One region of the Desulfovibrio inopinatus DSM 10711 genome, then DNA from elsewhere that is predicted to be linked to it. Evidence: riboswitches for the same ligand, from Rfam matches in the RefSeq annotation. Region 1 holds a riboswitch; each other region holds the start of a gene.
What was found. A riboswitch is a leader RNA that binds a small molecule or an ion and turns the genes downstream of it on or off. The one in region 1 is predicted to bind cobalamin.

Region 1 (10,626 bases):
TGCAATATCGAATTGATGCCTATATGTTTGAATCTGGAGTAACAAAAGCGAGATGGAATCGGCATGATCTGATTCCAACACCCGTGTAAAGATATCCAACTGGTCACACTCCGGCCGTCTTCTCCTCTCCCCGTTGAAAAAGTTTGTGGAGAAGGGGAACAGAGGAGAGGAGAAGAGGGATGAACCCACTCCTCAAAAAGGGTTTCTTCTCTCTTCTCCTCTCTCTCTCTGGCCACCGGAGGCCAAAAATGGAGGCGATGTTGGAGCATTCTGAGGATTCCCGCAAACGGCTTTTTATCGGACTGATTACGGGAACGTCCGTCATTGTCTGTATCTGTCTGTTTTTACTGTGGTATGTGCCAGTCATCGGATTGGCTAATCTGCATCCGGCGGCTCCATGGGGCCTTGGTGTTCTTGTCGGTGCACTGATTCTTCTTGTCTTATGGAGTGGCATCGGTCTGTCGTTGAGTGTCGCTTTGGGCAAGAGTTTGCCTTTTACCAAGCGATTGCGTGGACTGACTATCAAACTGTTTCTTCCTGTGATGATCCTGCTCGGCCGACTCGTCGGGATTAACAAGGAAAAAATCCGCAATTCCTTTATTAAGGTCAATAATGAGCTTGTCGCTACAGAAGGTATTAAAGCACCGGCAAAAAAAATTCTCATGCTCTTGCCGCATTGCCTGCAAAGCAGCACATGTGGCGTTCGTTTGACCTATGATATCAACAAGTGCAAACGGTGTGGAAAGTGTCCCATTGATGGTTTGATCGACTTGGCTGAACGGCGAGGTGTGGAAATTGCTATTGCCACAGGCGGAACCATTGCGCGACGTATTGTTGTGCAAAAACGGCCAAGAATTATTCTGGCCGTTGCATGTGAACGCGATTTATCCAGCGGTATCCAGGATACGTACCCCATTCCGGTGTTTGGAGTATTGAATGACCGACCGCATGGACCGTGCCTTGACACGCTCGTTTCCATCATGAATTTGGAACACGCCATTGATCTCTTCGTGAAAGACGAAGATACGTCGGGCACACACGCATCGTAGCAGATGCGGGTCCGGTACGCTCCGCTCCGGATTCGAAAACCAGTATACCGTTTCTGAAGCGTAAAGGACCGTCATGTCGCACGATTTTTTCCCTCGTCAACCTGTTCCTCCGGCTCGCCGCGCCGCTCGCGACATACTCGTTCTTGTTTTTCCATGGATAACAGGAGCACAACGGCCTGCACAGGATATTCAGGCTGCTGTCGATCAGGTATTGTCCTCAGCGAATATGAACCCCGCCGATGCCGGATTGGCTACACAGGTTGCATACGGGTATTGTCGGCATAAAGGGCGCATTGAGTTCGTGTTGCGCACGTTTTTGCGCTCTCCCGATCGTATTGAACCGGAAGTCATGATGCTCATGGGGATGGCGGTGTATGAAATTCTACTGCTCGACCGTATCCCCGAGTATGCTTCAGTGGACTGGGCTGTCAGTTGGATCAAAGCAAAGTGGGGTGGCTCGCAAGGTGGGGTGGCCAACGCCGTATTACGTCGTGTATGCCGTGAACGTACCAGCCTGTTGGATCCAGACTTCTATCGAGTGAAGGCATCGCTCAAAACATTTCTCAGCCGATTGTATTCCTGGCCTGATTGGCTTGTTAAGGTGATGCTCGATGCATACGGCCCGAAAATCGAAGCCTTTCTTGCCGCTCAAACGAATGAAGCACCCCTTGGATTGCGTATTAACGGAAATGCTTCCGGTGCGAGGTCATATTACAAACTCCTCGCAAGCCAACCGGAATGTGTCTACGCCCATTTTCCAACCATTGCGATGGCGCCAGGAGCTGCGGACATTACGCAACTTGGCCCCGGTTTTGAGAGTGCATTGGCGCGTGGCTTGGTGAGCCGTCAATCCGCGGCATCGCAGGCTGCTCTGGCCGCCCTGTTCCCGGATCATTGGCAGGGACCGGTATTGGATGCATGTGCAGGGAGCGGGGGAAAAAGTTTCTATCTCATGGAAACAACCGATCTTGAACTCTGGTGTGCCGATGTCCATACGACCCGGCTCGGGCGGATTGTAAACGAAGCAAAACGTCTTGGCCTCCCTCAACCTCCTCGGTTCGTCGCACGAGCCGATGCGCCGTATCCCCTGAAGCGTGATGTGAAAACCATTCTTTTGGATGTTCCCTGTTCCGGACTCGGTGTGGTGGCGCGCCGGCCTGACGGGAAATGGAAACGTTCACGCGCAGACCTGAAAAAGGTTATCAAAACTCAGGCTGCTATCCTCGACAATGCCTTTGCTGCTCTTCCCAAAGGAGGCCGTCTGGCCTACCTGACCTGCACCATTTTGCCCGTTGAAAACCAAGACCAGGTGGCGTCGTTTATTGAACGAACCCCTGGGGCAAAACTCCTCCTTCAAAAACTCCCCGATCCTGAATCCCAATTGAACGAGTTTTTTTACGCTGCGTTGATTGAGAAAATGTAAACAATTCGAACACACCCGTTGTATTTGTTCTTATATCTGACATGTATTCATTGTGATATGTATGAAAACGCCATGATTTGTACGCAAGAGGTATAAAAATATAAAATTGGTTGTTTTTGGTATTGCTTTGCGCTCATTTGAAAATACCTGTCTAATGCGTGAGAAGTTGGAGATATTCTGAGGATCTTCCACGGACTTTCACATTTTTCTCTTTGGAGAGAGCCGATTATGGGATTGATTCTTTGAGTGGAGTCATTCTCATGTTTTTATTATGGAAGAATAGTGATTAGATATATATTGTAATCAATGGTTATGGTATATGTGCGGCAGCAGGATATTTTAGGTATGAATTTTCCTTCGTGTTACTGTGTGTGCGTACATGCCGACAGGAGCGCTTCAAGGTTGTCGTATATGAGGAACAAATCAATAATCATTGAAGGTTGCATCCTTTTAGGTATTGCTTTTCTTTCCCTTGTTTTGTTGGGAACATCGAATTTTTTCGAGCAGTTTCATGTCTTCAGCCGACAGCATGAATCGTGGAACCTCGATGATATTTTACTCAGTTTTCCTGTCTTCCTCTTGTGTTTCATTATTTTTATCACTCGACGCCTTCGCGATCTTCGGCGTGAGATAATCAAGCGTGAGCAAGCTGAGAAGGCGGCGTTAGCCGCGGAAGAAAGAGCACAGGACGCCTTGAAGATGAAGGAACAGTTCATGTCCGTTGTTTGTCATGAATTGCGTACACCACTGAATGGCGTGCTCGGTATTTTAACGATTCTCAAAGATGAAGAAGGGGGGACAGATGATACGAAACAGCTTGTTGATCTTGCTTTGCAACGGGGAAGAGATTTAGACCAACTCATTGATGATGTATTGTTTTTCGTGCGTATGGGAAAAACTCGTGTATTCGATGCGTTTTCTGAATTTGATCCTCAAGCGGTGATTTCAACCGTCCATTCTATGGTTTTGCCACAGGCGGAAGCAAAAGGCTTGTCTATGCCACCTCCGGTTATGGAGACACCGGACATGCTTGTCGGGCTAGAAAGTGGAATTCGTCATATTGTGCTTAATCTTGGAGAGAATGCCGTTAAGTTTACCGATAATGGCCATGTGTTTATTCGTCTTTCGTATCAGCCTGAATCCGAGAAAGACGGGCAATTGATCCTTGAAGTTGAAGATACTGGTCCAGGCATTTCTGCAGCGGATCAGGCGCAAATTTTTGAACCATTCAGGCAACTCGATGGTTCTTCGACCCGTAAAAATGAAGGAATAGGGTTAGGGCTAAGCCTTGTGAAAGAGCTTGTGAATGTTCTTCACGGGGAACTCATTCTGACGAGTACAGTCGGGAAGGGCTCAACGTTTCGCGTAACACTGCCTGTTTCGAAGCCGTAAGAACAAAAGGAAAACGCAATGTGTGCGTTTTTCTATCATGTTTTCCGCGTGTACCTCCTTACCCAAAAACTCCGCGTTTTCTTTCATCCTCCTGTATTGACTTGGTAAAACGAGAGCTTTTCAATTCTTGAAATCGAGAAATGCCTCTGCATAAGAGAGAGCGTATAGCGAAGACGGTTGCAGATAGCCGGTAAGGGGCAGTTTCAGTTCAATTTATGGCAAGTAAGCACGAATTTCTTCTGGTTCGACTGAAAAGAAATTGCTCTCGACCTTGGGTGAGATGAAACGGAGATTAAATATTTCAGATAAGGACCTGGAGGCGTTATTTTCTTTGGCGGTGGGAGTTGCAAACATCACGGCTGTCGCACCAGGCCGCATCCAAAACAGGTGAGCAAACTCAGCGCCTCTTGCACCGATAACGCTGGATGCATTGTGAAAGGCTATAATTTGTTCCCAAAGCGGAAGCTTCCCCATGTCAACTTCTTTGACAGAATATCCAGATTTGGCAAGATGATTCGCAATGTCTAAGGTGTTGAGGAGTGCACGCCGCCCTCTGCCATACTTCGGAAACTTTACTTTTCCTCCGGGAGCATAATAGGGATGATCTGGCGATCTTCTGAGCACGAGTATATCTATTTGCTGCCATTGTTCGAGGGTTCCTTGTTTCTTGCATACTTCTTGGGCACGATCCAGCATGAACTGAAGTATGTATGCCGTCTTTGAGCGGAACATGCTTATTTCACTCGGTGTCTGATTTGCCCCATCAAAGCGAATGAGTTGTACATCCCAACGCGGGATGATGCACTGAGTGGAAGAATCTTGCTCTTGCGTAGCAACGTGCATCAAGGGACTACAGTCAAGGGAGGCGAGCTGGCAGGCTTCGGCAAGTTTGGGATTCATGAGGGGCCCACAGTCTTCAAAACTGACATGTCGACATTGTACCTCATGGCACCAATGCAAGGCAGGAATTACATAACCGTGCAGAAAGTGAAAGAAATGTTCTTTTGCACCAAAGGGCGGGCTTGTATCGTATAAGAAGTTCAATTTCTGAACATTTTTCGAGCAAAGATTTGTCGCGTAAGAAGGTGTCTTCATATCTATAAAATTAAGTTTATAATGCTGTAAAGTCAATGTTTTCAGTTATAGGCTGAGCATTGGTGATTTATAATTACAATGTTGTTGTGTATCTTGGCCCAATTGATATCGAAATGTGTTGTTTTATATGGGTATGGTCCGTTTGATTTATTATAATATAGTGCTATTTTGAATAGAAGTTGAATTTCATTAGACTATTAACATTGTTTTTGTGTTGTTTCGTTTTAAGATTGCGCTTTGTCCTAATAATTTGAGTGGAAAGAGCATGCTCGTATTTGATACTCCACGGTATGTAAACACACTTGGTTGGCTTGGTCTACCAAAGGATACGGAGGCAGGGGCATTTTTGTTGCGTCGCTTCGAGCTTGACTATTGGGATGCTTGGGGAAGTTGGCCTTATCAAGCGCTTCCTTCCTTGGAGCAGCTTCAGGCCATACGAGATATGGGAAGTTTCTCCCCACTCACATTTACTGCGGTTATCCGGCCCGATATCGATGAGAGGAAGATTGATACCGCTATGTCCTCGATACGCAAGCGATTCAACGCTGAGTTTCGTGTATTGAAGACGCATTTGGGGCACTGTCCCAAGCAGCAATCTAGCCGCGAATTCTACTCACGAAGAACTCGTCGTCGTTTGACACATGCAGATCGGATATTCGTTGTTCAGCGCGAAACGCTTCTTCCAGAACATTTTGTCATGTTCAGCTGGCAATCTCGGTTGAAAAAACTTCGTTCTATTCATGAGTTCTCATCTCCCGACGAGCATCATTTTGCGCGATTGATAACAACTTTTGGTGATCATCCTGAAAGTACTGCTTGTTTCGCTTTGCGACGACGCGATACAGGAACGCTTGCTGGTGTTTTCCTGTTCTTCTCAGACATTGGCGGTCAAAGCTGGCACGCGCATAGTTTTTTAGTGGATGAGCACGTTATGAAGGATTTCGGAACATATTTATTATTCGACCAAGCGATTCATTTTTTCGGAGACAAAGAGGTGTGGTTTGGAGGTGCTCCTTCTGGAGCAAACGGCGATGGTGTTTTTACCTTTAAAAAGAAATTTGCCAATTCATCACGTCACGCACACATTTTGTGCGTTGATTTGCATGAAGCCGAACTCACAAAGATACGCCAAACGTGTATGACGTCTTCTTGGTTACCAAATTATCGAAATGCAATGTAAAATATAACATAACGATAAAATCGAAAGTGCTGTGTAGCTCTCCGATGCTTTGTACCTGTTGCCTCTGTTGAGAAAGAAGGGGAAGTCTTGTCTTGTCGGTTGTTCATGTCTTCCCCAGACAATCTCCACCGTTGATTCTTCTCGATGAAGGATCAAATTGACAGCCTTCACCGCGTCCGTTAGAGGGACGCAATACATTGGTATATATTTGCCTGTTGGGAAACGGAAGACGGTGAAAATCCGTCGCAGACGCGCTGCCGTAACTGGATAAGGGTGCTTGGCAAAACCACTGGATACATTCCGGGAAGGATTTGCCTCCAGAGCTGAGACGAAATATTTCGTCTCCCCCCAGAAGCCGGAAGACGCCCCGACAAGGCATGCATTCGGGCCTCGCGAATAAGGCCGGAATCGGAGTACCTCGCGTTACACTGTTGTGACGTGGTGTGTATCCTTTTTCGGCCCGTTTCCTTTTATCTGGAAACGGGTTTTTTGTTTGCGTGATGCGCCCGAGTGAAACACTCAACCTTGCATTTGAAGGAGTGTCACGCATGCTGACGCATACGCTCGGCTTCCCGCGAATTGGACGCCATCGTGAACTGAAGAAGGCTGTGGAGTCGTTTTGGAGAGGTGAGAGAACTGCTGCAGATCTCACAGCGACATGTAAAGAACTTCGCATAACGCACTGGAAAGAACAGCGTGATGCGGGGATTGACATCATCACCGTCGGTGACTTTTCTCTGTATGACAGTATGCTGGATACCGCCGCCATGGTCGGGTGCATTCCTGAACGGTATGGTTGGAATGGTGAATCGGTGGAGTTGGATACGTATTTTGCCATGGCTCGAGGAGAGAGTGAACGTGGCATGACCGCGATGGAAATGACCAAGTGGTTTGATACGAATTATCACTATATTGTCCCGGAATTTACTCAAAATCAGATTTTCTCACTCTCTTGCGAAAAGCTTTTCCACGAAATTGAAGAAGCGCGGGTTGAGCACAAGCGCGTCAAAGCGGTTCTTCCTGGACCGTTTACCTTTCTTCGACTCGGCAAAGCCGTAGGCAGTCCTTTTGACACTATGTCGCTGCTTCCCGGGCTGCTCGACGTCTATTCCGAGATCATTCATCGTTTGAGTTCTGTCTGCGAGTGGATACAGCTCGATGAACCGGTGCTTGCCCTGAACCTTCCCCAGGAATTGGTTCCACAATTTCGTCAAGCCTACATGAACATCCTGCAGCAGGCACGTCCAGCCAAGGTGATGTTGTCCACCTATTTTGGTGCTATTTCCCATAATCGATCGTTTGTTTCGCAACTTGAAATTGATGCACTCCATCTGGATTGCGTACGAGCGCCTGAACAATTGGAATTCATGCTTCCCGAACTTGCCCCTCAAACGTGCCTTTCGCTTGGCGTTGTCGATGGGCGCAATATTTGGCGGGTTGATGCACAGAAAGCGATAACGCTTTGTGAGACTGCCGTGTCTGTTGTTGGACTGGATCGGGTTATGATTGCGCCATCGTGCTCTTTGCTTCACACGCCGGTGGATCTGGATGAAGAAACGGCCTTACCTGCTGAAGTAAAAAATTGGATGGCTTTTGCACTGCAAAAATGCCGGGAAGTACGGATGATTGCCGATGCAGTACGCGGCCATGGCGATCCCGTGTTACTGAAGGAGAATGCCGACGCTTGGGAAGCTCGGAGAAATTCGACTTCCATTCGAAACGATATTGTTCGTCAACGAGTGGAAAATATGACGCCTGATATGTTGTGTCGCCATACCCCTTACGACCAACGCCGGACCGTGCAGCGTGCACTCCATGGTTTGCCCTTGCTCCCGACGACAACCATCGGGTCTTTTCCGCAAACGACAGAGATTCGGGCGACGCGGAGCCAATGGAAGAAAGGAGCGCTTTCGGTTGAGGAATACACGGAGACAATGCGCGGCTTCATTAAAGATGTCGTTGAGAAGCAGGAAGAAATCGGCCTGGACGTGTTGGTTCACGGAGAGCCGGAGCGCAACGATATGGTCGAGTATTTCGGTGAGCAATTGGATGGATTTTGTTTTACCAAGAACGGCTGGGTGCAGAGTTACGGAAGTCGATGTGTGAAACCACCTGTTATCTTTGGTGATGTGAGCCGTCCTGCTCCCATGACCGTAGAATGGACACGATATGCTCGATCCCTGACACAAAAGCCCATGAAAGGGATGCTCACGGGGCCGGTGACGATACTTTGCTGGAGTTTTGTACGCGACGATCAGCCCAGAAGCATGACATGTACTCAGATTGCCTTTGCTATTCGGGATGAAGTGCATGATTTAGAACGTTCGGGAGTTGATATCATTCAGATTGATGAGCCGGCTCTTCGTGAGGGGTTACCGCTTCGCGATGAGGACAAGGCGGAGTATCTGCGGTGGGCCGTGGATTGCTTCCGCCTTGCAGCCAATGGTGTGGACGATGGAACGCAGATCCACACCCACATGTGCTACGCAGAATTCAATGAAATTCTCGGTGCAATTGTTGAGATGGATGCTGATGTTATCAGTATTGAAGCGAGCCGAAGTGGTATGGAGTTGCTCGAAGCGTTTCGCGAATTTCAATACCCCAATGAGATTGGTCCTGGAGTCTATGATATTCATAGTCCTCGTGTCCCTGGCGTTGCAGAAATGGAAGGCTTATTGCGACGCGCAATCGCTGTTATTCCTGTACAACGGCTTTGGGTAAATCCGGATTGCGGTTTGAAAACTCGAGGTTGGAGCGAGGCGCATGCTGCACTTAAGAATATGGTTGAGGCGGCACGAATTGTACGTGGCTCCATGATTTAAGAGGAAGCATAGTGCCGTGAGCAACACAAGTTTTTGGCGTGTAACTTCGTTGTTATACGGTGTGTTGCTCACGGTTTTTCTGCATGACCAAGAATTCACATCGTGCTTTGACGAATAGTATAAAATGTATTGTCGTCTTGTATCTCCCTTCATGATGAGCTGGTAAATTCATATTCATTTCCCCTTCCAAGTATATTTTCATTGCAAAATGGATTTTTTTGAAAAATTCATGGTTTTCCTGATAGAAATTTCCTGCCATTTATCGGTATGACGTATTGAAAAAAATATTTCATTCAGAGGTTGTATGAGTAAGCGCGTGATGTCTTTAGAGCTTGTGAAGCTTTTGGCTGCTCTGAGTGTCGTCGCAACACATGTCGGTCATTTCAGCGAGCTTCCTCCTGAATGGAGTGTGAATATTCGTTTGTTATTCCGCTGGGCTGTGCCGTTTTTTTTTATTGTTTCCGGATATTTTTTGCAAAGGAATGGAAGTGTTGTTGAGAGAGCACCAAAGTTCCTTGTGAGAATTCTTATACTGTTTGTTCTTGCTTCGTGTCTCTATGCACCGCTTGTTGTGTGGGACAGAGGTTGGGATGGGCTCTCGCGAATACTTTCTATGAAAGTTTTGTATATTGGAACGTGGTTCCACCTGTGGTATCTTTCATCATTGATTATCGGTGTCGCCGTTATTTATAGTGTGAAGCGCCTTGGATGGGACGATCTCTTTCTTCCTCTTTCCTGTATTATCCTCGTTGCATGTGTTTCTACTGATTTTTGTATGGTATGCCGTATTGATACACCAATAACGTTTAATATGACGAAGTATCTTTTGTCGATTCCATTTCTCTATATCGGGATGGTTTTATCTCGATACGATGTGTATAGCATGAAATTATACTATACTGTCCTCTTTGTTCTTGTTGGAATTGGATTTCAGTATGCCGAGGCATACTATGCTCTTCAACACTATTCTTCCGACGCGATACGGCATCAATTTCTTGTTGTGACAATACCATTTGCTGTAGGCATGTTTCTATTTGGATTGAATGGATTCATACAGAAAGTATTGTTCTTTTCGATATCTCCACAATATTCTTTGCATATATATATTCTGCATCCGCTTTTTTTGTACTTCCTTGAAAAATATGTCCATTCAAGCATGTTTCTGTTCTTGGTAGCATTGCTTTTGCTCTTCCCAACAATTGCAGTTTATCGAGCGTGTACGGTGTTCATGCACCACATACTTATTCGTCAAGCTTCCCAAATGACGACGTCATCAAGTGCGCTTCCCCCGGTATAAAATCGTTTGTATGTACTGCTGTCTGCATATTGCGGTCTTTCGAGCCCAAGGGAGTTCTCTTGAGCTCGAAAGGCACGTTGATTCTTTTCCGTGTTGTTGACTGATAGTTCGCTTACCAGCCTCCACCACCGCCACCGCCTCCACCACCGCCGGAGAAGCCACCACCGCCGAATCCGGAGGACGAACCCGGAGCGACGGACGATGCCATGACCGAGGACGTCAGGCCAGTGCTTAACGATGAGGAGAAGCCACCGATATCGGTTCCATGATGCCAGTATGGACCAACGTACCAGATTGGAACGTAACTGGTCGGTTCAACACCAGCTTCGATCATGGCATTGTTGAATTTCTCACCCCAGGCTTGCTCA
Region 2 (10,626 bases), on a different contig from region 1:
TGCGATACATGTATTCAGTCATTGACCTTCGGTCAATGGCAAAGGATTCCTCTACGGCACATCATTGGTGATCAACACCAGAGAAAAATAATGTGGGTTTTCCGGAGCTTCATCAATGTTGTCGTATATTGTCTCTCCTTCAAGTCCCATACGCGTGGCAAACAGAGCGCGATTTTTGGTGCCGGTGAGTTCCACGGTGTGACGTATGGCTTCGAAATTGCGATATGCCTTGAGGATAACGGCGTTCTCATGGTGCGCTAATTTTTCTTCAAGAGATGTTTGGTCACACACGCCGGAGAGGACGACGAGACTTTCTCCGGATTCGGCCAGACAGCGCCCCGATTTTGCTGCAGCAGCTTGAAACGACGTGATGCCGGGAATCGTTTCGGTGGTCAGATCCGGCGCCGTTTGCGCCAAGGTACGACGGAGATAGCCGAAGGTGCTGTACAGCGAAGGGTCTCCCAGTGTGAGAAACACACCGGTTTTTCCCGTACGGAGTTCGTCGGCCACCAGGGTGGCATTGGCCTCCCAGGCTGCACGCAACGCTGTGGCATCACGGGTCATGGGGAACGGCAGATGTTGAACCGGCGTGCCCTCTTTCAAATGGGGACGGGCAATATCGAGAGCTGTGGAATAGTCATTTTTTGTCGAGGATGCTGCAAAAACAACATCGGATTGCCCAAGGATGCGAACGGCTTTGAGGGTCAGCAACTCGGGATCACCCGGGCCGACGCCGACGCCGTAGAGTTTACCGGAAGTATTCATTGTGCGGTCTCCGCAGACGAGGTTTCAGGATAGAGCCAGGTGGCAAGACGTTCGACCGCATCGATATTACGCGGACCGGGTCGAGAAAATTCCTGTTCATCGACTCGATACGTTCGATTGGACTGTACGGCATGCAGACCGCCATAACGAGGCCGGTCGGTGGGAGGTGTCGGTGACTGGTTCATGGCACCTTCTTGGTACAAATACACATCGGGGTCGAGGCGCAGCAGTTCTTCTTCACTGGTGCGAACGAGTTTCTTGTTGACGGTAACAGCGTTTTGACCGCCGGCCGCGTCGATAATCGCGTTGACCATGGACGTCGTTCCCGCGGCCAACAGCGTGTTTTCCCGCACTTCGAAAAAGACACTCGGGCGAGTGCCGTTCGGGATACGGGTCTTCACGGCATCAAGCCGGTGTTGCATGGAATCCACAAGCCGGGATGCGGCATCAGGTTGGCCGGTGGCTTCTCCGAGTATGGTGATAACGCGCATGAGTGAAGGAAAGTCGGTCACATTGAAAAACGCGGTCGTCAGGCCGAGTTCCTGAAGTTGTTCAACAGGCAGGCTCGCGTCTTTACGGCCGCCCATTTGGAGAACAAGATCGGGCCGAAGACCGACCACTAATTCAACATTCGGGCGCATGTGCGTTCCTATGGACGGTTTGTCCACAATGGATGGCGGCAGCAAATCGGCTTTGGTGCGGCCGACAATGCGGTCTTCCAGTCCCATGGCTGCAAGGATCTCGTTGAAGGCGCCGTATAACGCGATGATCCGTTTTGCCGGGGCCTCAAGCTGGACGTTGCGACCGAGGTCGTCGGTGAAAACAATCGGTTCAGCCCAGACCGTCGCAGCCTGGGTGCATAACATCATCTGGCTCAGACACAGTGCGATGAGAACCGGGAATCGGTAAGCATTGCGGGGCGCCCGTGACGGGATGGGGAAAGACCGTAAGTGGTGTTTCATAGATTTGTCTGAGATTGTCTTGCGTGAAGACGTCAGTTGTCGGTCCATCGAGAATGATGCGGCCGTGTTGGAGAAAAATAAGTCGGGAACAATATTGGGCGGCAAGATTCAAATCATGGATGGCTGAAACAATCGCCATGCCGCCTCGGCTTTTGGCAAGAAGCAGGTCATGAATCTCAATTTTGCGACCAATATCAAGACCGGACGAGGCTTCATCGAGAAACAGTGCTCCCGTACTTTGGGCTAATGCTCGGGCAATCAACACACGTTGGAGTTCGCCTCCCGAGAGTGCTCGGGCGTTTTTATGTCGTAAGGGCCATGCTCCGGTTTCCTGCATGGCGGTTTCGGCGGCTCGGACATCGTCCGGACCATAGTTGCCGAGTAAAGAAAGATAGGGATATCGTCCCATGAGGACGAGGCTTGTCACATCCATATCAAACACGGCATCGAGCCGCTGCGGAACGCTGGCGCTTTTCGCTGCCCGACGTTTTGAAGACATTCCGGCAAGATTGTGTCCATCCACGTGGACCGTTCCGCGAAGTGGTGGCAAGACACCGCAAAGTGTAAGCAGCAATGTCGTTTTCCCTGATCCATTCGGACCGAGCACGCCAACCATCTCCCCTGCTTGAATCTGCAACGAGACATGCTGGAGGATGGTGGTGCAACCGTGACCGCAGTCGAGGTCGTGCGCTTCGATCATGCATGCTCCCGTCGGCTTTGACGCAAGACAAGGCAGAAGAATGGCCCCCCGACCAGAGCTGTGACAACGCCCACCGGCAATTCTTCACCGCCGGGAAGGATGAGGCGCGCGATGACATCGGACCACAGCAGCAGCAATCCTCCGGCAAAGGCCGATGCCATGAGCAAGCGAGGATGGCTTGCCCCGACCATTCGACGTACCAGGTGAGGCACCACCAGGCCGACAAATCCAATAACACCGGAAACGGCTACAGCCGCCCCTGCCATGAGGCTGCCGGCTGTTAAGACAATGAGTCGCGTTCTCTTTGCGGCTACACCGAGCTGTTCGGCCTGGATATCGCCCAAGCTCAACATGTCGAGTTCGCGGCTGTAAAATAACAAAATGGCCGTTCCGACAATGCCATACGGGAGATAGAGCCACACATGCATAAAACCGCGGCCTTGGAAGCTTCCCATAATCCAAAAGACAATAGCGCCAACCGCGTCTTCATCCAGCGCTTTGACGAGGGCAATCAGTGCCGCCAGAAACGTGGCGACGACAATGCCGGACAACACAAGGGTTTCTCGACGAAATCCACCTGCCGATCTCGCCAGCGCCATGACGGCAAACAGCGCCGCCAACGCTCCGGCCAAACCGGCCACAGGCAAGCCGGTCATCCCGAACACGGCGGTCGATCCAGCCATGCCGAGACTCATCGCAAGCGATGCGCCGAACGCCGCGCCGCTCGACACCCCCAGCGTGAAGGGATCGGCAAGGGGATTCCGCAACACGCCCTGAAATGCCGCCCCGCAGACAGCCAGGCCCGAGCCGACAAGAAACGACAGCAGTACCCGGCTTAACCGGATATCCAGAATTACCGTGCGAATGGTGTCATCTCCAACGACACCAGTGGAGAATGGCCAAATGCCCGACCAGAGCACGGCAAGCGTCTGATCGAGGGGTACAGGCATTGGCCCCAGCGTACAGGCCGCAAGCAAGGACGCGATCGAAAGGACGCTGAAACAGGTGAAAAGGGCAACGTGTCGTATGGGCATGATAGTGGCCCCGAATTCATGAATTGCAGGGCATTTGGAAAAGAGTGGATAACACGCGAATAGACCACGATGGATCATAGCCAGGTCGCATAGCAAAACAAGGGGCAAAAGTGCGGGCAGGATGGTGCGTCTATGAAAAAACGTCCCGGACCGATATGTATCGATTCTCGGGACGTCCGTATTTCGTCTCCGCATGCATGCGCCCGGCAAGATTCCTCGTTGCCGACGCCAACAATCATTCAAGGCAGGTCTTCCGGCTCATTTCCCGCAAATTCGCCTTCCCGATCATCTCAGTGGCATCAATGAAAGTGCGGTTGCGCAAACTACGCGAAACTCACGGCGGCGGGTCCGCTCCCGATTCGCACGGGATTCCCTATTCTGCCCAGATATCGGGCCACCCTGAATGGGCTCCATGTATGCGGTGCCTGGGGGGCTGTCAAGGTTGGGGGCTTGACCGAATTGCTCAATTGCACGTTGATATATTGGTCTTCATTTTGTCTGACACGCAACGAAGAGAGAGAGTGACAATCTAATTGCTCAAAATATATGTAAAATATTGTTTTTCTGAGGATAGACGATGGAGATGGGCGTATACAGGCAGCGCTTTTGGGTGTAGGGGATCATCTTTCAAGGATATCTCGGAAATGCAATGATGTATAAGCCCCCTCTTGAGCACGTATTACCTCCACGGCCTCTTGGGCACTCCCCTGCGTAATATGTTTCGAAGAATAGAGGATTATGGCTGCATGAACGTAGATGTTCGCGCAAGGGTGCCATTCATAAATCATTTTGCATCCTATGTCGTACATCGTTTGAATGCCAATGAAAGACTCAACGAGAGACGTAAATAAGGAGAGATGAATAATGGCAAACTACAACGGTATATGTCCTAACTGTGGAAAAGAAATACCGAATGACGTTCTTTATAGATGTATTGGATGTTTTACGATATACTGTTCCGCCTGTGATGAAGAATCTCCTGGAAAAGGGTGCCCCAAATGCGGCATGGTGAACCGCATGGTTCTCGATCAAGGTGATTCTAAGAAATAGAACGGATATCGATTTGAGCACAGTACTTCATTTTATACGGTGAATGGACATGGCGTCTCCTGGAGTTTTACGTTACGAGACATCAGAATGGTTGATCGCCATGTCCATGTATCTGTCTTGCCAGGATTATTGGCTTGAAGGCATGTGAACGAATTTTAATTGCTCCAGTATCGCGCTATGGTGTTGTAACTGTCTTACTTCTTTTGTCGCTTTTTCACTCCAATCCGTTTATTCTCTGTTTTTCATTGTTCCAGTCGGTCCTCCCTTTTCTCCGTCCGTGCTGATTTGTGATGGTATGGCAGTCTCGTATTTTCTGACATCGATTCTTGACTCTCAGGACATGGAGTTGTGACGGGGCGACGTTAGAGCCTGGGAGACAATAACAATTTTTATTAGAAATACTTTCACTATGAGTTTGAAGAGAGAACTTGAAACGCTTTGTTGAAAAATTATTGTGAAATATCCAACATAATTTGTGGTCTCTGGTGTACGTGTGGCGGCTGTGTTCTATTGGTAGAGAGAGTATCTCTTCCCTATGATAATAGTACGGTTTGTTGGTATACGTGCGTTTATGTTGCACTGAGAGGCGATGTCGCTTAACGTATATTTTTATACGATGCGATGGGTAGTCAACACAAAAGTGTGGGGGTTGTTTCCCCAAAATACTCACATGAGCCCCACGAGTTTGTCCGTTTTTCGTCATGAATAATTTTTATAGCGACGAAAGCTGTTTCTTTTTATTGAATTATCCATCCTCCCCTTTGTCTCATTGTTATGTATTTCCTCCTTCGTCTTTCTGTCATTTTTGTCGTGTACGATTCCAAAAAGGTCGCCATGGATGCATTTGGGATGTCTCCCCATAGATGCCACATAAGTCAGGTATTTCCACCCTCAAACTCTTCCTATTTAAGCGTATCAGTATGAAACGACTGCTCTGTTCCCTTATTTTCCTTGCTGTGCTGTGTGCCAACAGTTCTGCTCAGGAAATACGTATATCTGAAGCGCCTCCAGTGGAGACACAAAACCTTGTCATTGGGTTGGTGAGAGGCGTTGGGAGTAAGAAGAACAGTGCTTTCAATCTCATGCAGGAAGGCGGTGTTTTTTTAGCCCGTACGCTCTATGGTGTTCCTTTCCTGGAGGAGACCCCCGAGTCTCCCGCTACGTGCGCAGCAGCTATGGAACGCGTTATCGCCCGCGGTGCCAATCTTATCATTGCTGGAGGAGGATTTCGCATGATTGATGCCGTGGACGACGTTGCACGGCTTCATGATGATGTGCGTTTTGTTTTGCTGGATTGCTCCGCGAAAACATATCTCCATAATGTGAGTTCAGTCACGTTCCGGCAGAACGAGGCGTCCTATCTTGCTGGAGCTGTTGCAGCATGGGGGACGCAATCCGGTAAGGTCGGAGTTCTTGGTGCACTTGATGCTCCAGTCATCAATGATTTCATCCTTGGATTTGAAGCCGGCGCAAAGAAGATTCGGCATGATATCCAACTGGATATACGCTTTATTGGAACACAATATCCGGAGATTATCCCTTTTATAGCCATTCCAGAAGCGCATGCCATGGCCGATGACATGTATGCGGATGGCTGTGATGTCATCTTCGCCGTGGCCTCTGCTGCCAATGCCGGTGTCTTTCAATCAGCTAAAAGCCACAACCGTTTTGTCATTGGTGTGGATTCAGATCAGGATTTCGTTGCTCCTGGCTTAGTGCTGACAAGTGTCATGAAACGCTTGGATATAGCAATCCTCCACACTATTGCCAGTGCACGTGATGGAACGTTGTCCAATGTGGATATAAGTTTAGGGCTCAAAGAAAATGGTGTCTCCATAACGCCCATGACGTATACATGGCCTCTGTTCTCCGAACTTGAATTGCGTCAACTCAAGATGTTTGCCCTGAAAATCAAGCAGGGGGTCATCAACGTGCCGTCGGCCGTGACCGCTGCAACGGTGGCTCCGTGACATCGTTGTCTTGCATGTCCATCCCTGCATTGATGATATGCCATGCCAAACGTTCATAGTCTTCCGCTCCGGGTGAACCGGGAGCATATTCAAAGATGCTTTGGCCTCTGGCCGGTGCTTCGGACAACTTTACGTTATATCGAATGGGATCGCACAAGTATTCGGGATATACTTTGACGAGCTCTTTGTAGAGTTCATACGGATGCCGAACACGTCGATCCATGAATGTCGGAAGAATATACTTGAGGGCGACATCCTTATTATATCGTGAAATGGCTGAGAGCGATTTCAGGAACTCGGATAGCCCTTGCAGCGACATGACTTCCAGGGAGACCGGGGTGAGCACCTCGTGGACATAAAAGAGCACGTTGACCGTCAGGGGATCCCATCCCGGAGACGAGTCAACAATGACAAACTTGAAACGGCCATCATAAGGGGCAAGGGACTCTTTTAATGTCATCTCGCCACCGAAATCTTTTCGATCGATAATTCGTTTGACCCCGGCCAGGGATTTTCCTCCGGCCAGAAGCCAAAGGTTATCGCGGGCTTGGGTCAGGACGGAGTTCGGGTCGGCCCCGTCGGCAAGCAGTTCTGCCAAACCATATTTGGGCTTGATGCCGAGTGCATACGCGGACTGTCCTTGTGTATCGGTATCGATAAGCAATGTATTGTGGCCGATGCGGGCCATTGCCGCGGCCAGGTTGACAGCGGTCGTGGTTTTGCCGACACCGCCTTTACTGATGATAATGCCGATTTTACGCGTCCAGTATGAACGTGCTTCGCGGCTTGTGGTCGGAGCGGAGGAAGTCGGTTCGCCGTCGTCCGGGACAAGCGACTCGCGAGGCATACGGAAAACAGGCTCCTCCGGAGACTGGGGCGTCGGGTCAACGTCGGCTTTGGCCTGCGGGGCAGGTGGAGACGTTGTCGGCTTAGGAAAAACACCAGGACGACGCGCCATGGGCGGGACGGACGTTGCGACTGGTGGTGTTGCGGCGTCGGTGGTTTCGCTCACGCGGAGCGGGAACCGGCGATGGCAATTCTTGCAAATGGCCGATGTCGGTTTTTGCGGAATTTTAGATGCTTCAATGATATGGCGTTTTTTGCAATGGGGGCAAATGACGATAACCTTGTTGTCGTCCCCGGACTGCCCCCTGGCATTCGGGGCCATTTGGATGTCACTGGTGTCCGTAGTCTTGAGCATGTGGTGCCGCTCCTTGCGTCTGTGTTCGTGCCGAACCGGCAGTGTCCGGCATGGCGCAATGTCTCAAAATATATTCTACGATGCTTCCGGATCGTTTTTTCGCTTCTTTTTTAAAGCCAGCGATTTGGCTAAAGCACTTTCCGACCCTTTGACGGCTAATTCTTCAAGCACCAAGGCCAGGGCTTCGTCCACAATGGTGGATTTGGAAATGCATCCCTTGTGTTGATGAGGACATATTCGGCGTAATTCTTTCTTGGCGTCATCAAGTCCCCGAGCGTTTTGCGCAGTCAGGTAAACGGTAGATTTCTTTTTGGTTGCCTTTTTTCGTTTACTGGCTTGCTTCTTCTGTGCTGTTTTGGGGACCGGATGAAGTGTTTTGGGAGTTCGACCAGTGAGCGAACTGGGACGTTGTTGAGGTGCAATGGCTTCGGCGTGACGTCGAATCACGTCCTGGAGCTCATTTTCCCTGTCGAAGGTCTCATCCTGCGACGGGTTGAGGAGTTCAGCCATAACATCGGGTGCACCTTGTGCACTTGGGCCGGAAAGATCGGATCGTCGCCGCATCCAAAACGTCATCTTTTTCTCCATGGGAGCCGTCCTTGTGCATCGCCGGACGCCGCCTGTCCACAAGCTGTGGAATACGAGAACACGATTCGTGGAAGACCCCGTGGTCGTCGTCGCGGTCCATTTCCGTATTTGATATCGATTCATCACCTATACTTTCCTGTATAAGACCAAGGAAGGTCCTTGTCACGCGATGAACACAGAATGACTCAATATACGGTGTAAAGCATAAACCATACCGTTTACAGTTGGCAGGAGTCGGTGTCATATTACAGGCATATTTTTTGTATTCGATATCATTTCGGCTGCACAAGAATCGATACGGTCAACTTCCACGACGCTTAAGACTTGTTTCGGTTGCGTTCACGTCGTAGTGTCATAGACAGATACAGAGCACATGTGTTGCATCGGCAGCACGATCAAGGAAGAGCCGGCATGCCTTTATCCAACGAAATTACCCGTTCGCTCAATGATCTTCGTGATACGGTGCAGGACGTCGCTCCGGGAGGTGTTCCCGGGGGGAACGCGTTGGACAGCGATGTCATGGAAAAGGCAATGACATGGTTGACCGAAGCCTTTGACGCCGTGCGTGAAGTGCTTTCCACGCCGCATGCTGTTATAAGCCTCGTCATTATCACGTTCTCTCTGTATGGCACGTATGCGCTTTTGCGCTCCGAAGGAATCGTGTCAGGCAAACGAGCACGCGGCGATGTTCCGCAAGTGAGCATTCTGGGGACGGTATTCCGCTTTTTTTCCCGGCTTATCCTGCGATTTGTCATCATGGCGATTTTGCTTCTGCTCATGTATACCTTTTTGTACCCGAAACTTGCCGGCATGTTTGCCGGATAACACAGCACCGGATGAGACCCATGCGTGATCAGATTGCCGTCATTCTTGATATCGTCGACCCTGCCACTCGTGAAATTGTCGAACGCGTCATTGCCGACGTCGGGGATATCGAAGTCCTCGGAGGAGGTCCGGATGCGACGTCGTTATTCATTATGGAAGCATCCGAAGATATTGGTGCTGACTTGGAGCAGGTGCGTTCCCTGATGGAGAGTCATCCGGACATCGATGTCTTTTTCATTTCCGAAAAGATGGATAACGATGTCTTGCTTGCCGCCATGCGCGCCGGCGTCCGGGAGTTTTTCAAAGATCCTCCCGATGAAGAAGAACTGCGTCTGGCGCTGTGGAGATTTAAGGAACGTCGTGAAAAGCTCAAAGAGCATGTCCAATCCAAGCAAGGCATGCTGATCAATGTGATTGGTGCCAAAGGCGGTGTGGGCACGACCACGCTGGCGGTCAATTTAGCAGATTCTTTTGGACGCATAGATGAGGTGTCGTCGGTTGTTCTTATCGACATGAATTTGCCGTATGGTGAAGTCGAGTTGTTTCTTGACCTCAAACCCAAATTCCACTGGGGCGAGGTTGTGAGCAATATTTCCCGACTCGATGCAACGTACCTCATGAGCGTGCTCACGAGACATCCTTCTGGATTGTACGTTCTTCCCCCACCAAGTCAGCTCGAAGACCTTCAATCAGCAACACCGGAAAACATTGCCAGTATCCTTGAAATGATGCGTGGACTTTTTGATGTCATTGTCATTGATCTCGGAATGTATCTTGACGAAGTGACGCTGAAGGTTATGGAAGTTTCAGATACCATTCTTCTCACATCGGTGCAGAATTTGACCTGCCTTGCCAATGTCAAACGATTTTTGGAACATTTCCGACAGCCGGATATGAATTGGGAAGAAAAAATTCATATCGTCGTGAACCGGTATCTTGCCGACTGCGACCTGACCGTCGCCGATATGGAAGAAACCATGGAAAAGAAGAGTTTTTGGCAAATTCCTAATGATTACAAAGCGACGCTTGATGCCATCAACCAAGGGCAAACATTGTTTGTTAATGCACCCAAGCAGCCGGTCACCAAGAGTGTGGAAGGCCTGGCCAGAGAGCTGTTGCCTCAAAAAGAAAAGAAGAAAAAAGGACTCGGTTTGTTTGGATTGAGCAAGTTGTTTCCTTTGAAGAAATCATGACATCGTAACGGGTGGAACGGAAGGCGTCGAGTCCACCCGATGCTGCATTGTATCTAACGTCTCGGGTATACGGTTCGCCTGGGACAATCGGCCAAAACGGGAGCCACAAGGTTGCTCTTAGGCCGATATCGCCACAAGGAGACGATATGGGATTCCCTGCCCGCCCAAGTTTCACTGCTCCAAAACGGCTTGATCGATCGGAAAAATCTACCGGCGAAAGCAAATCCAAGTCCAAATCAAAATCCGAAAGTCGACAAGTTGAAGTTGATACGTATTACGAAATAAAGACCAAAATACATGACAGATTGATTGATCTCATTGATCTGTCATTGCTCGAC
Region 3 (10,626 bases), on a different contig from region 1:
ACACCACGCAGTTTTGCATAACGATGATATATTTCGGCAGCGAATGCCCCCACACGTTGCACGTGCATTCCCGTTTCAGACGGATCACGCAGCTCGGCCATTTTATTCATCCGTAAAACGAGCTCTCGCGTCACAATGGCATTTTCGATAAATGACGCGGCATGACCGGCCAGAAGGTTGAGGAGAGTCTGGTCTTCCGCAGAAAAGGGCACATGCTGCCCGTCTGGTGATTGGCTGTTAATGATCTGCATCAGGGCAATAACGGAACCGGTCGAACTTTTTATTGGAAGAGCAAGAATGGACCGGGTGCGATACCCGGTCCGTTCATCAAATCGGGTATTGAATTGATAGGGAAAAGATGGAGCGATTGCATAAGCGTCATCGACCGAGACAACAACACCATGGTTGGCCGCATATCCCGAAATGGACGTATCATCGATAGGAAGAGACGCCTTGAGATACCCATGCTTGATCACGTCCTCATCACTGAACAACGTGTCATTATGGACATGAGCAAACACGAGTCTGCCGCCCTCCACCATAAAAATCGTACCGGCATCGGCGCACGTCAGCCGACGGGCTTCCAGAAGAATACGGTCCAAAACCGTATCAAGACTTTTGAATTGGCGCAGAACATCGAGCACCGAGAGAATATGATTCACGGCCTCAAGCGTATCGTTATATACTACGGGTGACATGATCACGATGAGCTTTAGGTTTCATGTTTATTATTTGTACGAACGATATCCAGGAAAGTCAATCGTTTACCAGTACACTACTGCTGTTGAAAGACAAGATAATATTTTTCTTGCGTGTATATTGAAAGCCTGAGTATTTGGCGAAATCGTCAAGAAGGAGAAGACCATGACCACCTCAAGCAACGATACTGCCCGCGCATGCACTGACTCCACCGACAACCCAGCTCAAAACTGACCCAATTATTGTATCTGGTGTCGAAATCCTCACCCTGTGGATACTTATTAACTCCTTGTTACCGGCATTTGCCGACTGGTTTGTGTTCACATTGTGTGGACTGACTCCAAGCTGGCGACTCGTCGGGATTCGAGCAGTCTCTGACATGGGAACAGTCTATTGAATTCGAATTGGATGCAGTTTATGACATCGTCGGGAAAGTTTGGAAATATGTGGTACTTGGTATCACTGTCAGTGCCTGTATCCATGGGCATATGCCTGAAGGCTACCTGACTGACATCATGGATGAGCAATCATGGTGGTCCGTTCCCGTCGCTGTCGTCATCGGTATCCCCATGTACACCAACGCTGCTGGCGTTATTCCTATCCTTGATGCCCTGCTTGCAAAGGGAGCAGCGTTGGGCACGGCGCTCGCGTTCATGATAAGTGTCATCGCCTTATTTTTCCCCGAAATGGTCATCCTGAGAAAAGTACTGAAACCAAGGCTCATCGCTACGTTTATCGACGTCGTCGGTACCGGAATCCTGTTTGTCGGCTACCTATTCAATATTGGTCGTCTAACTCTCAACAGCACCACGACGTCCGCACCAGGCGAAACCACGGGTGCTTCGACACAATTCAAGGAGAATTCTATGAAACTCATTCAAATTCTAGGACTGGGATGCCCCCGGTGCAATGAATTGGAGAGCTTGGTTTATGCAGTGCTGGCAGAAAACGGTCTCGAAGCCCATGTCGAAAAAGTTAAGGATATGCAAACCATGGCTACACTCGGCGTTTTTACGACACCGGCTTTGGTCATCGACGGTGAGGTCAAGTCTGCCGGTCGCTCCCCTTCGAAAGAAGAAATTACCAAGTGGATAAAATAATAGTGAAATCAATCTCGCCGGCCGTCATGCAACGGCCGGCGAAATATTAATTGTCCATCTGGCGAGAATAGAACACACCATACCCGGAACCAACCATAACAAATATATCTCCCAAGTCCCATACATGTTCATCAAGTCCCTTAAATGTGGGGTCCCCGAGTTTCTCGACCACTTTTGCTTCAATACCTGATCTATCGAGAATCGTATAATCTAAAACAAGCCCGACGAGTTTATCACTGCTATTGCAGGTAAACAGTTTGCGTTTGACGCGAATTTCGTCGATGGCAGGCAATTCATCGTCATCTTTGGAATAAAATGTATACGGGCACGCATTCACCGCTTCCGGATCATACACCAACGAAAATGTCTTTGCTGTATTGTCAAATTCAAAGCACATATCCACTTTTTTCCATTCCTCACCCGAAAAAGCTTTGGAACATGTTGTGCCCCATGCATACTGCTTGAGCCCTTTATGAATATCCTGACACATTCCTAAACGTACTCCACCCCAAAGGCTCCATGCCATCAAAACAATAACGGCTGTCCATTTTGTCATACCATCCCCCCTCCAGCTTCACGCCAGAATACATGTTTTCACGAATACACCATGTCACCCCGCAAGATAAGACTGTGGGAGCAGCGTTCAACGTTTCTATCGTAGGCATATGTTTGCTCCATTTTCGCAAAGAGTAAAGCAGCATATCGTACTTTCATTCCACAATTGACTTTATTTCTGCTTCAGCCAATCATATCACCTATGAACACCATACGACATCGAATCGTTTTTCCACGTTGGAAGTTCTGGCCTCGCCAATCATTTCTTCTTATTGGCATTGTGCTCGTCGTGGGATTTTCTCTGGCATCAATCTTCGCTCCATTCCTCACTGCATACGACCCGAACGCCATCAATGTTGATGTGATCTTGCAAGCCCCGAGTCCGAATCATCTCCTGGGGACCGACAGTTTAGGACGCGATGTTTGGGCTCGCCTTCTCTATGGTGGACGTATTTCTCTCTGGGTCGGATTTGCCGCAGTCGGTGTTGCGATTACCATTGGCCTTGTTATGGGCCTTCTGGCCGGCTACTTTGGTGGAGTTGTCGATGAAACCATCATGCGCTTTGTCGATGTCATGCTCTGCTTTCCGTCTTTCTTCCTTATTTTGGCGGTCATCGCATTCCTGGAACCGTCGCTCGTAAACATCATGATCGTCATCGGGCTCACTTCATGGATGGGCGTTGCCCGACTCGTTCGAGCCGACACCCTCAGTCTGAAGCAGCGCGATTTCATCGCAGCATCGCGTCTCCAAGGTGGAGGGTCTTTGCATATCATGGTTCATCACATTGTGCCCAATGCCTTAGGGCCGATTCTTGTTTCTGCAACCCTTGGCGTTGCCGGCGCTATACTCACGGAATCGGGACTAAGCTTTCTCGGTCTTGGTGTACAACCCCCAACGGCCAGTTGGGGCAACATGCTCATGGATGGTAAAGATGTCATGGGTATTGCACCATGGCTGGCCACCTTCCCCGGTTTGGCAATTTTACTGACCGTCGTCGGCTACAACATTGTTGGGGAAGCCCTTCGTGATCGATTCGATCCTCGTCAACATACGACACGATAGATTTCTCGTTCCACATTTTTGCAAAAGCGTTTCTTCTCATATCGTTGGTCTTTATCAAATGCAGAGGAACGTGTAGACAGACAAATATTTTTCGGCCACCTCACGTGCGCGCAATCCCTTCCAAACTCTAGCCAACGGGAGATGACATGCGGCTGAACGAACACCAAGGCAAAGAACTCCTCTCTGAGTACGGTATTGCCGTACCGGAAGGTGTCATCATGGGAAAAAACAACGGAGGGACAACTCTTCTCCCGTTTGACCCACCGTATGTCGTGAAATCCCAAGTTCTCAGCGGAGGTCGGGGAAAAGCAGGTGGAATTATCATGGTGGATGAGCCACGCTCTCTGGACCAAGCAATACAACAGGTGCTTTTAACACCCGTCGCCGGGACTACTCCACCGTATGTCCGTATTGAAGGACAACTTTCGTTTGAACGCGAATACTATCTCAGTCTCTCGGTATCTCGAGATAAAAAATCCCTGGTTTTTATCTGCGGACGCCATGGCGGTATTGATGTGGAGTCCGCCGATACAGACAATCTTCTCGTTCAAACCGTTTCACTGCCCGAAGGGCTTGGTTCTTGGCAAGTCCGACGTGCGTTCTTTCACTTAGGGTGCGAAAAAGCACTTTGGCCCGGTTTCTTGGTGCTCACGACGCATCTCTTTCAGGCGGTATGGGAAAATGGCTTGCTTTTGGCGGAAATCAACCCACTTGTTGTCGTCGATGGAGAATGGACTGCCCTCGACGCCAAAGTTGAAATCGGCGACAATGCATTGGCTCTCTCCCCAAATCCAAATCGATTCCACCTCTCCGCCTATCTCTCCGAACGAGAAAATCTCGCCCGCGCCGTGGGTCTTCCATTCCATACCTTGGATGGTTGCGTTGGGCTTGTCGCCAATGGAGCCGGTCTGGCCATGGCGACCATGGATATACTCAATGCGTCCGGTCTCCGTGCCGCCAATTTTCTCGATCTCGGAGGTGCTGCGGACAGTGAGCGCATGAAGACCGCATTTCGACTCCTTTTTGACGATACCCAGGTCGAAGCCGTTTTTATCAATTTTTTCGGTGGAATTCTTTCCTGTGCAAGTGTTGCCTTTGCCATGACCGAGGCCCTTGAACAAAATGCTCCCCCGAAACCCCTCGTCGCCCGCTTGGCGGGGAATTCTGCCCAGGAAGGCCGTCAAATTCTTTCCTCTCTTCCCGGCGTTCTGCAAGCCAATGATACGGCCGAAGCCGTCAGGCTCCTGACAAAAGCCTTCGGTGCCAAACCATCACATGGATCAATTTCTGACTTCGCATTCAGCACCCCCAAAACGCTCCCCTTCCAAACGGCATCTGCGATGCCCAAATCGTTACCTCACCCCACAGGTCCAGCGCTCCCGAAAGCTGCCGAAACGAAAATTCTCATTCAAGGTATCACCGGACGCGTCGCCGGACACCATACCCGACTTATGCTTGATGCCGGTACCAATATTGTGGCTGGCGTCACGCCATTCAAAGGAGGAGCATCCGTTTGCGGCATCCCCGTCTATGACAGCGTTGCGCAAGCCGTCCATCACCATGGCGCAACGGTCAGCGTTATCTTTGTCCCGGCTGCATTTGCCCCGGACACGGTATTGGAAGCCGCCGATGCCGGTATTGAGACTGTTATTCTCATTACCGAAGGTATTCCTCAGTTACCGATGCTTGCACTCCTCTCCCGACTTGACCAAACCTCAACCCGTCTTATCGGCCCCAATACCCCCGGAATCATCGTTCCAGGAGCATTCAAAGCGGGGATTATGCCGACGGATCCATTCCGACCGGGACGCGTGGCGGTTCTCTCGCGAAGCGGAACGTTGACGTACGAAGCGGCCGCCCATCTCAGCAGCCGTGGGCTTGGACAATCCATTTGCATCGGAGTGGGGGGAGACCCGTTTATCGGATCCTCTTTTGCTGATCTCTTGCCACATCTTTTGGCCGATGACACGACGGATGCCATTCTCATGCTTGGTGAAGTTGGAGGCAAAGCCGAGGAGGAGGCTGGCCGTATTTATGCCGAATGCGGCGCGCCCAAACCCATGGCAGCCTTTATTGCCGGATTGAGCGCCCCTCCGGGAAAACGCCTCGGACACGCTGGAGCTATTATCGAATCCGCTGGCGATGCCCAGTCCAAAGTACGCAGTTTGCACGATGCCGGAATTCCCGTTTTCGACCAACTCGACAAGCTGGCCGACGCCCTCGCCACCACCATGGCACGATAAGGTTGGTTCCTTGCACGTCTTGACCGAAAGACACGCTGCACGATACAGAAAGCGCGGGTGCTCATCATGAGCTGAAAAGGGAATCCCGTGAAAATCGGGAGCGGACCCGCCGCCGTAAACTCCAATGTTGCCACGTTCCTTGTGTGTCACTGGGAAAACCTGGGAAGGCCGAACGTGGTGGAGTAAGCCGGAAGACCTGCCCGACGAATAAGGATATGGTGTGACGGCAACGGGCTTTTTGCCGATCATACGACCAGGGCAAAAAAACGTCTTGTCCTTCTTGAGGCATTGCCGATGGAAGGACTTTTTTATCGGCCCATCACAAAGCCCGCGACCTTTCCGAGGTATGCATGTTTCAACGTCTTTTCTCGACAATCATTCTACTGCTGATTCTTTGTGCTTTCCCAACAATGCAGGCCTATTGCGGCCATGATGGTCCTAAACAAGATAAACCGGGAATTCTTGTTGTCGCATTTGGTACCACGATGCCCACGGCAGAAAAAGCGCTTCAGCACATTGAAGGTGTCATCAAAAAAACCTTCCCCAACGTACCAGTGCGCATGGCCTATTCATCAAAAATCGTTCGGGCCAAAATCGCTCGGGAGCAACACCGGAATATCGCGTCACCAGCCGAAGCACTTGCACAGATGAAAGATGAAAATTTTACCCACGTCGCGGTCCAATCGCTTCACAGCATTCCAGGTGAGGAATATCATAACCTACTGAAAACAGCTTACGCTTTTCCAACGATGGGCAAGAGCATGCAACAGGTTGTCATGGGAATGCCCCTCATGGCGACATCCACCGATCTCGAAAAGGTCGCCGATGCGATCATGGCCTGTCTGCCCGCTGACCGAAAACCCAATGAAGCCATTGTCCTTATGGGACACGGAACACACCATCCAGCCGACGTCTATTATGCGGCTCTCCAGTATCATCTCGCCAAGCGAGACCCCAATATTTTTGTCGGAACGGTTGAAGGCTTCCCAACGCTCGACGACGTAATCGAAAAGCTCAAAAAAAATGGCCTGACCAAGGCCTGGCTCATGCCGTTAATGTCCGTGGCGGGTGATCATGCCAATAATGATATGGCCGGCGACGAGCCCGATTCATGGAAGTCCATTCTTGATAAAAACGGCATCACGAGTGTACCAGTGCTCACAGGGCTGGCAGACTATGACCAGCTGGTCGCCATATGGGTTGATCATCTCAAAACAGCCTATTCTCAACTCAATATCAAGTCTCACTAACATCGTCGGGGGGCGTACGCCCCCCGCTTATTCATGACACGCTCGTGTAAGCGTCTTTGTAATTATCGATACTATTGCAGAGCCTGCGCAACGGCTACAGCAACAGCCACAGTTGCCCCGACCATGGGATTGTTCCCCATACCGATCAGTCCCATCATTTCAACATGTGCCGGAACCGACGACGATCCCGCAAATTGGGCATCGCAATGCATTCGTCCCATCGTATCGGTCATACCGTACGATGCCGAGCCGGCTTTCATATTATCCGGGTGCAACGTACGTCCGGTGCCGCCTCCCGAAGCAACAGAAAAATACGGTTTTCCCTGACTGAGGCGTTCTTTTTTATAAATGGCGGCCACGGGATGTGTAAACCGCGTCGGATTGGTCGAGTTTCCCGTGATGGACGCATCCACACCTTCGTGATGATTGATGGCTACCCCTTCACGGACATCATCGGCTCCAAAACACCGCACATCACCACGATCACTCTGGGAGTAGCGAGTTTCAGAAACGATATTCAACTCTCCCGTTTCATAAACAAAACGGGTTTTGACGTGCGTAAATCCGTTGATTCGAGAAATGATATGAGCCGCGTCTTTCCCCAATCCATTGAGAATGACGCGCAAAGGTTGTGTTCGTGCTTTGTTGGCGAAATGCACAATACCCAAGGCACCTTCAGCCGCTGCAAACGATTCATGACCGGCAATAAACGCAAAGCACGCTGTCTCTTCCGACAGTAACATTGCCGCCAAATTACCATGGCCGAGGCCAACCTGACGCTGATCGGCAACTGATTTCGGTATACAAAACGACTGTAATCCTTCCCCAATTGCTTTCGCCGCATCCGTCGCTTTGCTGGTCTTCTTCGCTATGGCAATGGCTGCACCGAGCGTATACGCCCAACAGGCGTTTTCAAAACAGATTTCCTGAATCGAACGCACCATTGCTGCGGGATCGACGCCTTTTGAAAGACAGAGCTGACGTGCATCGGCCAACTCTTTGAGTCCATAGTGCTTCAGGGTCGTTTCGATAGACGGCATGCGACGCTGTTGATTTTCAAACAGTTCCATGTCTGCCCCTCCCTACGCTTTGCGCGGGTTAAGCGTTCGCACGGCTTCATCAAATCGACCGTATTCCCCGGAAGCCTTTTCAAGAGCCTGCGCCGGATCAACGCCTTCTTCAATCAGCGCCATCATGCGACCGATATTGACATAGCTGTAGCCTATAATTTCATCATTGGCATCGAGCCCGATACGACGCACATAGCCTTCTGTTATTTCAAGGTATCGTGGGCCTTTAAGTCTACTACTGTACATGGTCCCGACTTGACTGCGCAATGTCTTGCCAAGATCTTCAAGAGCAGCCCCCACAGGAAGACCATTTTCTGAGAATGCCGTTTGACTCCGGCCATACACAATCTGGTTGAAGAGTTCACGCATAGCCGTATTGATAGCATCGCAGACCAAATCGGTATTCAACGCTTCAAGGATGGTTTTCCCCGGCAAAATCTCCGCGGCCATGGCTGCGGAATGCGTAGCGCCTGTACACCCCAAAATTTCCACAAGCGCCTCTTCAACAATGCCATGTTTGATATTGAGTGTCAGCTTACACGCCCCCTGCTGCGGAGCGCACCATCCTACGCCATGTGACAGGCCGAAAATGTCAGCAATCTCTTTGGCCTGGACATAACGTCCCTCTTGAGGAATGGGGGCAGGACCATTCTGCGGTCCTTTGGCCACGCAATCCATTCCTTCCACCGTTTCCGTATACATCATGTGGATCTCCTGTATTCATGTCACCTCATAACAGGATTCAAAAACTCCGGAGGGGATACGAGCGGGTACCAATGGCAATCCATCCCGCCAAACATTCTGACAGGTACATCCCCGTTTCCACGTAAAACAGAATGCCCTATGATGTCATTATAGAAAAATTTTAGCTGTCATGGTCGATTTCCTCATATTCGTCGTCGAGACGGAGACCTTGAATGGTTGAGACCGTCTCGCCTCGGGCTTTTTTGATGCCATCAATCGCCAACAGCAAACGGCTGCGATCGCTGGCATGAAATATGGCCGTTGTTTCGTCGATAATATTTTTTTGAAAAAGCATGGCGAGATAGTGATCGAAAGTAATCATGCCGAACGTTTTTCCGGCTTCAATAATATCGTAGTATGTCTTTTCTGGCGTTTCACCACTCAACAACAATTCTCGAATCGCCAACGTATTCCGCATGATTTCAAAGGCAGGAACCCGTCCTCCGCCAAGACGTCCCGGCAAACGTTGAGCAATGACAAACTTCAGACTGGCCGCAAGACGCTGACGGAGATACCGTTCTTCGGAATGATCGAACATCCCGACAATACGACCAATTGTTCCCCCGGTATCGATAGTATGCAATGTGGAAAGCACAAGGTGGCCCGTTTCCGCAGCACGAAGTGCGGTGGTGATGGTTTCGCGGTCGCGCAGTTCTCCGACGAGAATCACCCGTGGAGCCTGACGTAAGGCCGCTCGAAGTCCATGAGAGAACGAAGGAAAGTCGAGCCCAAGTTCACGCTGACTTATCGTGGCTATGTGGTGGTCATGCACATACTCAACGGGATCTTCCAATGTGATGATATGGACGGCCTGGCTCTTATTGATGTCGTCCAAAATAGCAGCCAACGTTGTCGACTTTCCGGTACCTGTTGCCCCGACAACGAGCACAAGCCCACTGTGTTCCTGACCGATTGTCGAAAAAAGTCGTGGTAAACGGAGTTCAGCCAAAGAAGGAACCGTGGAAGGCAGACGTCGCATGACAATGCAAAATGATCGACGACGTGTAAAAATATTGACACGAAATCGGGCTGTTTCGACATCGTACGAGAGATCGCAGGCTCCCTCGGCTTGAAGCTCTGCTTGCTTTTCTGGACGATCGTTCAGTATGACCGCGGCCACCGAAGCGGTTTTCTCCGAAGAAAGCACGCCAGGCACAATGGAGTTCTCAATTGGCGTCAAAACACCATGAATATCCGCCTGGATCGGTTTGTCCGGCGAAAAAAGAATATCCGACAACGCTGGCGCTGCTTCAAGGACATCACAAATCAGACTATCGAGCTCAATGTGTTCCATAATATATGCGGGGATTATTCGTATTGAAACAATGTGGTGTTTTCATCTTCAAGTCGCGCACGAAAACGTTTCTTATTCACACACTTGGACAAAGCGTCATGTTCGTCAATAATACCAGCATCCAATAATTCTTCAATGGAATCGTCCATCAGTCGCATGTTATGTGCTTTCCCTGTCTCGATAACCCCTTCAATCTGATGATTTTTTCTTTCACGAATGAGATTTCGTACCGCCGGCGTAGCAATAAGAATTTCTAGTGCGGCCACGCGTCCAGGTGTATCGATACGACGAAATAAATTCTGCGCGACAACTGCTCGGAGCGACTCCGCCAAACTGGAGCGGATTTGTTCTTGCTTATCGCCGGGGAAGACCTCGATAACGCGGTCGATGGTTTTGGAAGCCGAAATAGTATGCAACGTGGACAAGACAAGGTGCCCAGTTTCAGCGGCTTCCAAAGCAAGTTCAATCGTTTCAAGATCACGCATTTCCCCAACGAGGATGATGTCCGGGTCTTCGCGTAAGCTCCCGCGTAATGCAGACGAGAATGTTTTTGTATCGCGTCCAATTTCGCGTTGGTTGATGAGACAACTTTTCGATGGGTGAAGAAA

Region 2: linked by a shared signal. The riboswitch ahead of G451_RS0108295 (FecCD family ABC transporter permease) and the one ahead of metE (5-methyltetrahydropteroyltriglutamate--homocysteine S-methyltransferase) in region 1 are both predicted to bind cobalamin.
Region 3: linked by a shared signal. The riboswitch ahead of G451_RS0125620 (sirohydrochlorin cobaltochelatase) and the one ahead of metE (5-methyltetrahydropteroyltriglutamate--homocysteine S-methyltransferase) in region 1 are both predicted to bind cobalamin.

The regions. Positions count from the first base shown of each region.
Region 1 covers NZ_AUBP01000002.1:91,549-102,174, forward strand. Annotated here, with positions in the region: gene G451_RS27170 (DUF116 domain-containing protein) at 249-1,049, shown strand; gene G451_RS0102780 (transcription antitermination factor NusB) at 1,123-2,472, shown strand; gene G451_RS0102785 (sensor histidine kinase) at 2,884-3,864, shown strand; gene G451_RS0102790 (glycosyltransferase 61 family protein) at 4,078-4,959, opposite strand; gene G451_RS34010 (hypothetical protein) at 5,657-6,139, shown strand; cobalamin riboswitch at 6,306-6,525, shown strand; gene metE (5-methyltetrahydropteroyltriglutamate--homocysteine S-methyltransferase) at 6,688-8,961, shown strand; gene G451_RS0102810 (acyltransferase family protein) at 9,266-10,258, shown strand; gene G451_RS0102815 (DUF2207 domain-containing protein) at 10,371-10,626, opposite strand, start outside.
Region 2 covers NZ_AUBP01000007.1:179,061-189,686, forward strand. Annotated here, with positions in the region: gene cobI (precorrin-2 C(20)-methyltransferase) at 52-765, opposite strand; gene G451_RS0108285 (ABC transporter substrate-binding protein) at 762-1,634, opposite strand; gene G451_RS28390 (ABC transporter ATP-binding protein) at 1,597-2,427, opposite strand; gene G451_RS0108295 (FecCD family ABC transporter permease) at 2,424-3,461, opposite strand; cobalamin riboswitch at 3,688-3,878, opposite strand; gene G451_RS0108310 (BMP family ABC transporter substrate-binding protein) at 5,432-6,481, shown strand; gene G451_RS28400 (AAA family ATPase) at 6,438-7,682, opposite strand; gene G451_RS0108320 (hypothetical protein) at 7,758-8,270, opposite strand; gene G451_RS0108325 (hypothetical protein) at 8,682-9,095, shown strand; gene G451_RS0108330 (CpaE/TadZ family protein) at 9,116-10,288, shown strand; gene G451_RS28405 (TadA family conjugal transfer-associated ATPase) at 10,435-10,626, shown strand, end outside.
Region 3 covers NZ_KE386882.1:75,163-85,788, forward strand. Annotated here, with positions in the region: gene G451_RS0125595 (GAF and HD-GYP domain-containing protein) at 1-698, opposite strand, end outside; partial or broken gene G451_RS31810 (permease) at 1,095-1,481, shown strand; gene G451_RS34740 (thioredoxin family protein) at 1,566-1,799, shown strand; gene G451_RS0125605 (hypothetical protein) at 1,846-2,355, opposite strand; gene G451_RS0125610 (ABC transporter permease) at 2,557-3,417, shown strand; gene sucD (succinate--CoA ligase subunit alpha) at 3,564-5,660, shown strand; cobalamin riboswitch at 5,699-5,878, shown strand; gene G451_RS0125620 (sirohydrochlorin cobaltochelatase) at 6,011-6,910, shown strand; gene G451_RS0125625 (GGGtGRT protein) at 6,982-7,980, opposite strand; gene G451_RS0125630 (iron-sulfur cluster assembly scaffold protein) at 7,993-8,685, opposite strand; gene G451_RS0125635 (type IV pilus twitching motility protein PilT) at 8,846-10,018, opposite strand; gene G451_RS0125640 (type IV pilus twitching motility protein PilT) at 10,033-10,626, opposite strand, start outside.